One region of the Bradyrhizobium sp. Pa8 genome, then DNA from elsewhere that is predicted to be linked to it. Evidence: riboswitches for the same ligand, from Rfam matches in the RefSeq annotation. Region 1 holds a riboswitch; the other holds the start of a gene.

The links. A riboswitch is a leader RNA that binds a small molecule or an ion and turns the genes downstream of it on or off. The one in region 1 is predicted to bind cobalamin.
Region 2: linked by a shared signal. The riboswitch ahead of ACKWRH_RS13720 (TonB-dependent receptor) and the one ahead of ACKWRH_RS07925 (ribonucleoside-diphosphate reductase subunit alpha) in region 1 are both predicted to bind cobalamin.

Annotation. Positions count from the first base shown of each region.
Region 1 covers NZ_CP176767.1:1,738,673-1,743,413, forward strand. Annotated here, with positions in the region: gene ACKWRH_RS07925 (ribonucleoside-diphosphate reductase subunit alpha) at 1-2,666, opposite strand, end outside; cobalamin riboswitch at 2,787-3,004, opposite strand; gene ACKWRH_RS07930 (hypothetical protein) at 3,973-4,221, shown strand; gene ACKWRH_RS07935 (hypothetical protein) at 4,218-4,415, shown strand; gene ACKWRH_RS07940 (hypothetical protein) at 4,412-4,615, shown strand.
Region 2 covers NZ_CP176767.1:3,032,839-3,037,579, reverse strand. Annotated here, with positions in the region: gene ACKWRH_RS13735 (efflux RND transporter periplasmic adaptor subunit) at 1-900, opposite strand, end outside; gene ACKWRH_RS13730 (FixH family protein) at 985-1,377, opposite strand; gene ACKWRH_RS13725 (hypothetical protein) at 1,480-1,845, opposite strand; cobalamin riboswitch at 2,077-2,284, shown strand; gene ACKWRH_RS13720 (TonB-dependent receptor) at 2,449-4,741, shown strand, end outside.

The DNA of each region.
Region 1 (4,741 bases):
TCGAGCTTCTTGCCGGAGGGATTGGCGATGTAGAGGTTGAGCGACTGCGACTGGTCGATCCATTTCTGCCGGCGCGCGGCTGCCTCGATCAGCCAGGCGCTGTCGATCTCGAAGGCGGTGGCGTAGAGGTCCTTGAGGTCGTCCGGGACGCGGTCGATCTGACCGACACTGCCGTCGAAATATTTGAGGTCGGAGACCATCACCTCGTCCCACAGCCCCTTAGCCTTGAGGTCGCGGACCAGGAACTCGTTCACGACCGTGAAGTCGCCAGACATGTTCGATTTGACGAACAGGTTCTGATAGTTCGGCTCGATCGACTGCGAGACGCCGCAGATGTTGGAGATCGTCGCGGTCGGCGCGATCGCCATGACGTTCGAGTTGCGCATGCCGCTTGCTGTGACCTTCTTGCGAAGGCGGTCCCAATCGAACGTCGCCGAACGATCGAGATCGAGCCCGCCGCGAGAATCTACGAGAAGCTGGATGGAGTCGATCGGCAGGACGCCCTTCGACCACAGCGAGCCTTCGTAGCTCGGATAACGCCCGCGTTCCGCGGCGAGGTCGGACGACGCTTCGATCGCGTGGAACGAGATCGCTTCCATGCTGACGTCTGCAAAGGCCACGGCTGCATCCGACGCGATCGGGATGCGCTGGACCTGAAGCGCTTCCTGAAAGCCCATCAGCCCGAGGCCGACCGGCCGGTGGCGCATGTTGGACCGGCGCGCTTCGGGGATAGTGTAGAAATTGATGTCGATGACGTTGTCGAGCATCCGCACCGCCGTCGTCACCGTCCGCTTCAGCTTGGCCTGATCGAGGCCGTGAGGCCCGACATGGCTGAGCATGTTGACAGAGCCGAGGTTGCAGACCGCGACCTCGTCGGCCGAAGTGTTCAGCGTGATCTCAGTACAGAGGTTCGACGAGTGGATCACGCCGACGTGGCGCTGCGGCGAGCGCAGATTGCAGGGGTCCTTGAAGGCGATCCAGGGATGGCCGGTCTCGAACAGCATGGTCAGCATGCGGCGCCAGAGATCGGTCGCGCGCACCGTCTTGAAGACGCGCATGGCGCCGGCCTTCGCCCTTGCTTCATAGGCCTCGTAAACTGTCTTGAAGGCCTCGCCGTAGAGATCGTGCAGGTCGGGTGTCTCGTCCGGCGAGAACAGCGTCCACTCGCCGTCACTGTCGACGCGCTGCATGAAGAGGTCCGGCACCCAGTTGGCGGTGTTCATGTCGTGGGTGCGGCGGCGGTCGTCGCCGGTGTTCTTGCGCAGGTCGAGGAATTCCTCGATGTCGACGTGCCAGGTCTCGAGATAGGCGCACACCGCGCCCTTGCGCTTGCCGCCCTGGTTGACGGCAATCGCGGTGTCGTTGGCGACTTTCAGGAACGGGATGATGCCCTGGCTTTCGCCGTTGGTGCCCTTGATGTGCGCGCCGAGGCCGCGAACGGGGGTCCAGTCGTTGCCGAGGCCGCCGGAATATTTGGCGAGCAGCGCGTTGTCCTTGATCGACTTGAAGATGCCGTCGAGATCATCAGATACGGTGGTCAGGAAGCAAGACGACAATTGCGGGCGGAGCGTGCCCGAATTGAACAATGTCGGCGTCGAAGCCATGAAATCGAACGATGACAGCAGATCGTAGAATTCGATTGCTTGGGCTTCGCGGTCAATCTCGCGCACCGCCAGACCCATCGCCACGCGCATGAAGAAGGCTTGCGGCAGCTCGATCCGTTTGCCGCGGACGTGCAGGAAGTAGCGATCGTACAGCGTCTGGAGGCCGAGGAATTGGAAGTTCAGGTCGCGCTCGGGCTTGAGCGCCGCGGCGATCCGACCGAGGTCGAAGCGGGCCAGTTCGGGATCGAGCAGTTCGGCGGCGATGCCGGTCTTCACGTAGGCCGGGAAATAGTCGACGTACCGCGTCGCCATGTCGGCCTGCGAGGCGGATGTCGGCACGCTGTGGACGTAGGACAGCACTTCGCCGCGCAGCTTGTCGAGCAACAGGCGGGCGCTGACATAGGCGTAGTTCGGCTCCTGCTCGACCAGCGTGCGCGCGGCCATGATCGACGCCAGCGCCATCTCGTCCTGGCTGATGCCATCGTAGAGATTGCGGGTGGTCTCGGCGAGTACGGGCGCGGCCGAGACGCTATCGAGGCTGGTGCAGGCTTCGCCGATGATCAGCGCAAGCCGCTCGGTGTCGAGCCCGACGCGCGAACCGTCGGCCAACGTGACATGCAGGGCCGGCGCGGCGGCAGGCGCCGGCAGCGCGGCCGCCTCCTCGGCGCGCTGGCGCGACCGTTCCTCACGATAGAGCACGTAGGCGCGGGCGACCTTGTGGTGCTCGCTCCTCATCAAGGCGAGCTCGACTTGGTCCTGCACGTCCTCGATATGGAAGGTGCGTCCCTCGCCCGCGCGCCGCATCAGCGCCGCGACGACTTCGGCCGTGAGCTGCTCGACGCTTTCATGGACGCGGCGCGAGGCGACGGCGCTCGTGCCTTCCACGGCCAGGAAGGCCTTGGTCATGGCAACCGCGATCTTGGCGGAATCGAACGGCGAGACTTTTCCGTTGCGACGGATGATCTGCATGGCCGGCTCGCTGGAAGCAGCCGCAAGTGACTGTGAACGCAACTGGATGATCGGTGCGGAAGAACCTTCCGCGTCGTGCAGGTTCAGTGACATCAATAGGCCCCGTGATGCGCGTTGTTTCTTGAACGGGGCGTTGAGGAAGGACGCTGCAGAATCGCCGGCAGACAAATGCCGACGGCGCATGCAAGCGACCGCCGGGACACCCCGCCCGTGGACGTTCAGATCGTCACGGCAGGTCTCCTGGCTCGCAGGTCATCGCTTTCTTCCCGTCTTCCCGGCGCGTGAGACACCAGTGACGCTTGTTCGGAAGCAGCTCGCTGCTGACAGTTGCGGGGGCAGCGCCGGAATTCCGCGCTTTCGCGCGGTTCACCGGCTTCCCTCTTAGCCACCAAATCTTGCGATCCGGCGGAACCGTGACACCCATATGTGGTGATATTCCGGGGCGGCTGTCAACGGCTGATTTGCCGGCACCGTTCGCTTGTGGATTGCCTCTGACATCTCCGGATGTAAATTCGGGCATAATTTGCCCGCATGGCGCGTATGTTCTCCCGCAAATCATGGTAAACGCCGCCGCAGTTGATGGCATCCCCTTGTGCTGCCGCGGTTTGAAGCGGCGATCGAGCTCCTGAGCGTTGCAATCTACGTCGAACCGTTCGTTCGTGGCGCCTTGGGACAGGGCGGATCCGGATCGCCCGCGCATCCAGTTGTGTTGCGTTCGCTACTGTGCACGGGCATCTCCCGATCCTAATGACGGTGCGAAGACACTAGTCGATAGACGTGCAAGACCAAAGTCGGGAGAAAGCACCACGCCACGCCGATCTACGAGACGAGCTGGCGCACACGGACCACGAGCTACATGGCGCAAGCGCACGAGGGATCGCAGCGGTCATCGAAGGTCCGGGCCCGTCACATGCGCCAGGGGCCGAGCTCGTGGAGCTCGAGCTCGATCCCGAGCTTCTCGGCTAGGAGCTTGATATCGTCGCCGGCCTCGAACCCGTTCTTGAACACCTCGCGCTCCTCGTTGACTCCGGAAAATCCCACCGGCGCAGAAGCGGAGGCGCTACATCGTCCTGGTCCGACGAGGACAACCGAAGCACGCGGCTGATTCGATCGTTGGAACTTTGAGGTCTGGCAAGCCTAAGGTCTGGGGACGACGACGTATCGGGGGTTCGAAGCCCTCCCTCTCCGCCACTTGATCGAGACCTCGGGAATCCCCGGCAATGTAGGGGCCATTTTCACAAGCCTGATGAAGCTCTGTGTAGCACCCTTGTGGAGCACCCAGCATACACCGTTCCCGCACCCGTCACACAGCCGAATCCTTGCCCCTTTTTCCTTGTGCCCAATCCTTGACCGAGTTTTTCCGTTTGGGACTACCCGTCCAATGCGCCACGGGGCGCGCATGATCAATCCGTTGTTGCTCGGCTTCGCAGACCGGGAGCACCGGACGGAGATCGCGCGGAGCTTGCGCGAAAACCGCATCCTCTTGGAGCGGGCCAATGCTGAAGCGGAGGACGGGCAGGTCGGCGCCGGCAATCATGCGCGGCACCTGATGCGGGAGGTGGCTGCCCTTGAGGCGACGATGGCCGTCCATGACGACGCCCAGCTCGATCTTCCGGCGCTGCTCGCCGAGGCCGAGGCCGCGCCATGAGCCTCGCCACCGACCATGGGCCGGTTCGGCGCTTCCGGTCCGGCAACCGCCTCTCGGGCACGGACATCACCGCGATCGAGGCCGACCTGCGGCAGTGGTCCAAACCGAAGATCACCTGGAGCGCGGTGGTCTCGCGGGTCGAGGCGCTGATCGGGAGGCGGTTCAGCCGCCAGGCGCTAGAGTCCATCCGGTGATTTACCGGGCCTATGTCCAAGCTAAGAAGCGGCTGCGCGACGGCCTCCCTCCGGCCAAGCGCAAGCCGCTAGCGGAGCGGATCACCGCGTTGCAGGACGAGAACCGGAAGCTGCGCCAGGAGAACGAGGCGTTGCTCGAGAAGTTCGTGACCTGGCAGCTCAACGCCCCGAATCCTACGGGCTGCGCTCGGACCAGATGAATGCGCCACTGCCGACGGCGCGGCTGCCCAGCGACTTCAGAGACCGCGAGCTGACGCGGAGGGAGGAGCGGCGCGTCAGGCTCCTCGCCGACCGTGACCGCCGGCAGGCCCGCAAACTCCCCAGCC
Region 2 (4,741 bases), 1.3 Mb from region 1:
GACGACCGAGGTGTCCGCGATCCGGAACAGGACGTCGCCGGGATTGGCCCGCATCCCTTCGATCGCGTTGCGTTCGAGCACGACCCCGTCGCGCGGCGCAGACCAGCGTATGGCGACGGGCGCGGTGTGCGTCTTGTCCATCTCCGCGATGACGGACTCGGGAACGTCGAGATTGACCAGCCGCTGTCGCGAGCCGCGGCCGTACATCTCGACACCGCCGACCGTTCTGGAGGTGATCGTCGCGAGATATTCCGCCGCCGCGGAAGCCACCGCCGAACTGTAGATTTCCATCAGCGGCTGGCCGGCCTTCACGCGCGTGCCGGTCGTCACGTCGGCGACCTTCTGCACGAAGCTTTCGGCGCGCATCGCGATCACCGACACGCGGCGTTCATCGAGCTGGATCGTGCCAGGCGCCTTCACCGAGACCCTGATCGAGCGCCGCGTGACGGGCTCGGACTTCACGCCCGCGCGCTGGATCTTGCCGGGCGACAGCTTCACCGTGCCGTCGTCGGCGTCGTCGCCTTCGTAAACGGCGACATAGTCCATCCCCATCGGATCCTTCTTTGGGACGGGCGACGTATCGGGCAGCCCCATGGGATTGCGGTAGTAGAGGATTTTTCGCGGCGAAGCCGCCTTCGGCGGCGCCGGCGCGACGGCCGCGCCAGCTTCGTCGTAGACCGGCAGATAGTCCCGCCCGCGGTCGTCCTTCTTCGGACCGGCAGACCAGAGCGGCGCACCATCTGGATCGCGGTAGTAGAGCGGAGTTGGCTCCGCGGCGGCCGCAGCCGATGATATGTCGGCCTCAGCGAGCCAGCCCGCACCGTTCGAATGCCAGTAGTCGCCGGCCAGGACCAGGCCACCGCCCAGCGCAAGTGCCGTCAGGAGACGCAGCGTTTTCATGTCGTGTATCCGCGCGCCCGGGAGCGCGCGTCCGTGTGAAGGAAAAAGGGGAATGTCGGGCGCCGCCGGGCAGCGCCCGAACGCTCACTTGATCGCCGTGACGATCACCTTGCCGGTGACCGTCTCCGGTTCGCCCTGCAACTTCACAGACAGCGTCATCTGGTAGCGTCCAGCCATCGGCAGGTCCGTCTTGAAGGCGTACACACCCGGCTCCCTGGACGGCAGCGGCGCGACCGCCGATTCCATCTCGGCCATCCCGTCCGGAGCCATGTCGAGGCGGGTCTTGAAGATGACCGCATCCGGTATCGGCTTGCCGGTCTGCTTGTTCGTCAGGCGAACGGCGAGCGTGACGTCTTCGCCCTTCTTCATCTGCGGAGTGACGGGCTCGAAGGCGTAGTCGCCCGCGCCCGCCATCGCGGCGGAAGCGGCAAGCGAAAGGGTGGCGGCGAGAGCCGCGGTGCTGATTTTGGAAAGCATTGTCCTGTCCTCATGAATTGATCTTTCGCCGTGGCGCGTGAAGCGCGCACGTCAGTCGTCGTCGCGAGCAGCCATGCCGCTCGCGTCTCGGGCTTTGCGAGATCAGATTCGAGGAGGTCGGAAAGGAGGACTGCCGCCGCGGAAGGAAACGACCTGATCCGGCGGAATAGCCATCTTGCTGGCCACGACGGCGAGACGTTCGAACGCCACGGGCCTGACATCACCGAGCGCGATGATCCCGCCAACGCAGCAGAAGCCCATCCCGCACTTGTAACCGCCGCTATGGGAGCCCGTTCCCTTCATGTCGGGACAACAATCGTCCATCGACATGTCGGCGTCGCCGCTCACGTGCATGGCCGTCTGCATGCCATCCGACGACATTGCGAGGTTCGCCGCGGACGCGCCAACCGGCAGCATCGCCAGGGATATGGCGATGGCGACTGCCAGGATGGTACGGACGAACTGCATCAATATCGACTTACCTTGTCAGGCCGGAACACGGCCTCAGTAGCACATTCGGGCACCAAAGGCAGTCATTGATCGTGGTCAAGCGTTCGTTACCCGGGCTCGTCCGGAGGCCGGGCCGGACGTTTCGACGCGGTCCTTCGGACTATCGTGCAAAACAGCAACACAAGGCCACCATCGACCGACCGGCCCATCGAACAGCCCACGCGGATGTTGACGCGCTTATCCCCGGATGCCAGTTTCGTGATCGGTAGTGTCCGCAAGGACTCTTCAAGGGAATGCGGTGCGTCCACCTCGGTGGGCAATTCCGCGGCTGCCCCCGCAACTGTAGGCGGATAGCCGACGACCAAACGAACCACTGGAGCCCCGCTTGGGCCTCTGGGAAGGTGGTCGAAGGCGATGACCCGCGAGCCAGGAAACCTGCTGCCAGCCATGGTCACGCGCGAACGCATTGGGCGGGGTGCCCTGATGTCGGACAAGTAGCCGGTGCATCCGCCGCCTGGGGCGAAGGTGGATGACGAAGGCAACCGCGGTGACGGTTTGTTTGCGTCGCCGCAGAGCGTTGTCGTGCAAAATCTTCATTTCGGTGCTGGCGCGAGGCCAGCGTTGTCGCATGCTTTCCTGATTACTCTGCTCTCGTCGGTGTCGCTGTCGTCCGCGGCGCTCGCGCAAAGCGCGGCGCAGGACAACCGCTCCCGGGAGGTCGGCCCGGTGATCGTCACCCCGCCTGCTCCGAGACAGGCTCCCGCCATAAGCCCCGGCACCCAGAAGCCGCGCGCGGCCCGGCGCGCCGCGGGACGCAATCGTGGCGCCCCTGCTGTCGCCGTTCCTGCCACGCAAGCTCCGAGCGGCCCGGTGCAGACGCCGCTCAACACGGCCGCCGTCACCGATGTCGGCTCCCGGCTCGGCATCACGGCGCGGGAAATGCCGGCGACCGTCGAGGTCATCAGTCAGCGGACGATGCAGGATCTGGGCATCCGGACCACGACCGACGTCGCCAAGGCTGCAGTCGGCGTCATCGGCGGCGATGCGCCCGGTGCGCCCGCCATCTTCTCGATGCGTGGCTTTACCAGCGACCAGATCTCCACGCTCTACAACGGCATCCCGATCGGGCCGTCGACCATGACCGGCCGTCCCATGGACGTGGCTGGCCTCCAGCAGGTCGAGATCATCAAGGGACCGGACTCGCTGGTGGCGGGCCTCGGCGCGACCGGCGGCGCCATCAACTACGTGAACAAGGTGCCGCATACCGGGCCTGTTATCAACGACGCCTTCACGTCCTACGATTCCTTCAACGGCTATCGCGCCGGCTACGGCTCGGGCGGCAGCACGCTGATCAACGGGCTCGACTACCGCTTTGACATCAGCCATTTCAACAACAAGGGCTTTATCGACGACACCTATTCGAAGCTCAGCAACGTTTCGGGCCAGCTGAACTATCGCGTCAACGAGAACCTGAAGATCTGGGGCGCGGCCGAATACAGGCAGGACAACGACCGCTTCTACTGGGGAACGCCGCTGGTGCCCGCGAACGCGCCGGGCATCGTGCCGACGAACGGCATCGTGTCCGGTCGGTGGAGTAACTATTACCTCGGCGGCGGCACGCCGGTCCCGGTCACCATCGACGCGCGCACGCTGACGACGAACTACAACGTGCTCGACAATCACAGCGGCGCCAACGAGCTCTGGCTGCGCAGCGGCTTTCAATGGGACATCACCAACAACATCTCGCTGAAGAGCCAGGTCTATGGCTATGACGCCCACCGGCACTGGTTCAACAACGAGATCTCGTCGTTTGACCAGACAATAGGCAATTTCGCGGGCGCGCAGAGCATCTATCGCGAACGCCTGGCACTGGATCACGCCCAGCGACTCTACGGCAACATCACCGACCTCACCGTTAATTCCAACGTCGGCGGAATGGACAATCGCTTCGTCGCCACCGTGGCGGCGAGCAGCAACCAGTTCAACGTCTCGCAGGACACGCTGTTCTTCAACGACTACGTCGACCTCCTCAACCCGGATCGCGGCCTCTACGGCCCGCGCAGCGACGAGAAGATCTACACGCATCTCGACACTGCCTCGCTGTCGTTCGAGGACCGGCTCAAGCTGACCTCGACCTTCGCGCTGATCGGCGGCATCCGTTTTGAGAATATCGAGCTGTCGCGGACCCGCTTCGACGAGAACGGCCTCCTGAAAGCCAGCTATCCTTTCTCGAAGACGTTCAATCCGGTCACCGGACGCATCGGCTACGCCTGGGACATCGCGCCCGGCGTGATGCTTTACAGCCAGTACGCGACGGCAGCCGACCCGACGGTGGCGAACATCTTCATCCTCAGGCCCACGACGCCGCTGCTGCTCACGACGTCGCGAACCTACGAGACCGGCGTGAAAGTGCTGTCGGCCGACAAGCGCGCGGAGGCCACGTTCTCGGCCTTCGACATCGAGCGCAAGAACGTCTACGTCCCCGAAAGCGGCATCCTCTTCAACGTCGCCGGCAAGATCGCCTCCAAGGGCGTCGAGATCGCCGCCGCGGTCAATCCGGTCGCAGGCCTGAAGCTGTGGGGCAACGTCGCCTTCGTGCAGTCGCGCTTCATCGACTTCACCTATGTCGACGGCAATGGCGACTTCCAGTCCTATTCGGGCAAGACGCCGCCCAACGTTCCCAACTTCATCGCCAACGCCGGAGCCTCCTACCGCTTCGACACGAAGCTGCCGGTGGAGATCGGCGGCCTCGTCCGCCACGTCGGCGACCGCTTCAACTTCCAGGACAATCTGGTCACTATGGACGCCTACACGATCTTCGACGCATACGCGTTCGTCGATATCCCAAAGGCGTATTTCCCAACCGTCGACCAGACCCGGATCAGCTTCCGCGTCAAGAACCTGACCAACAAGC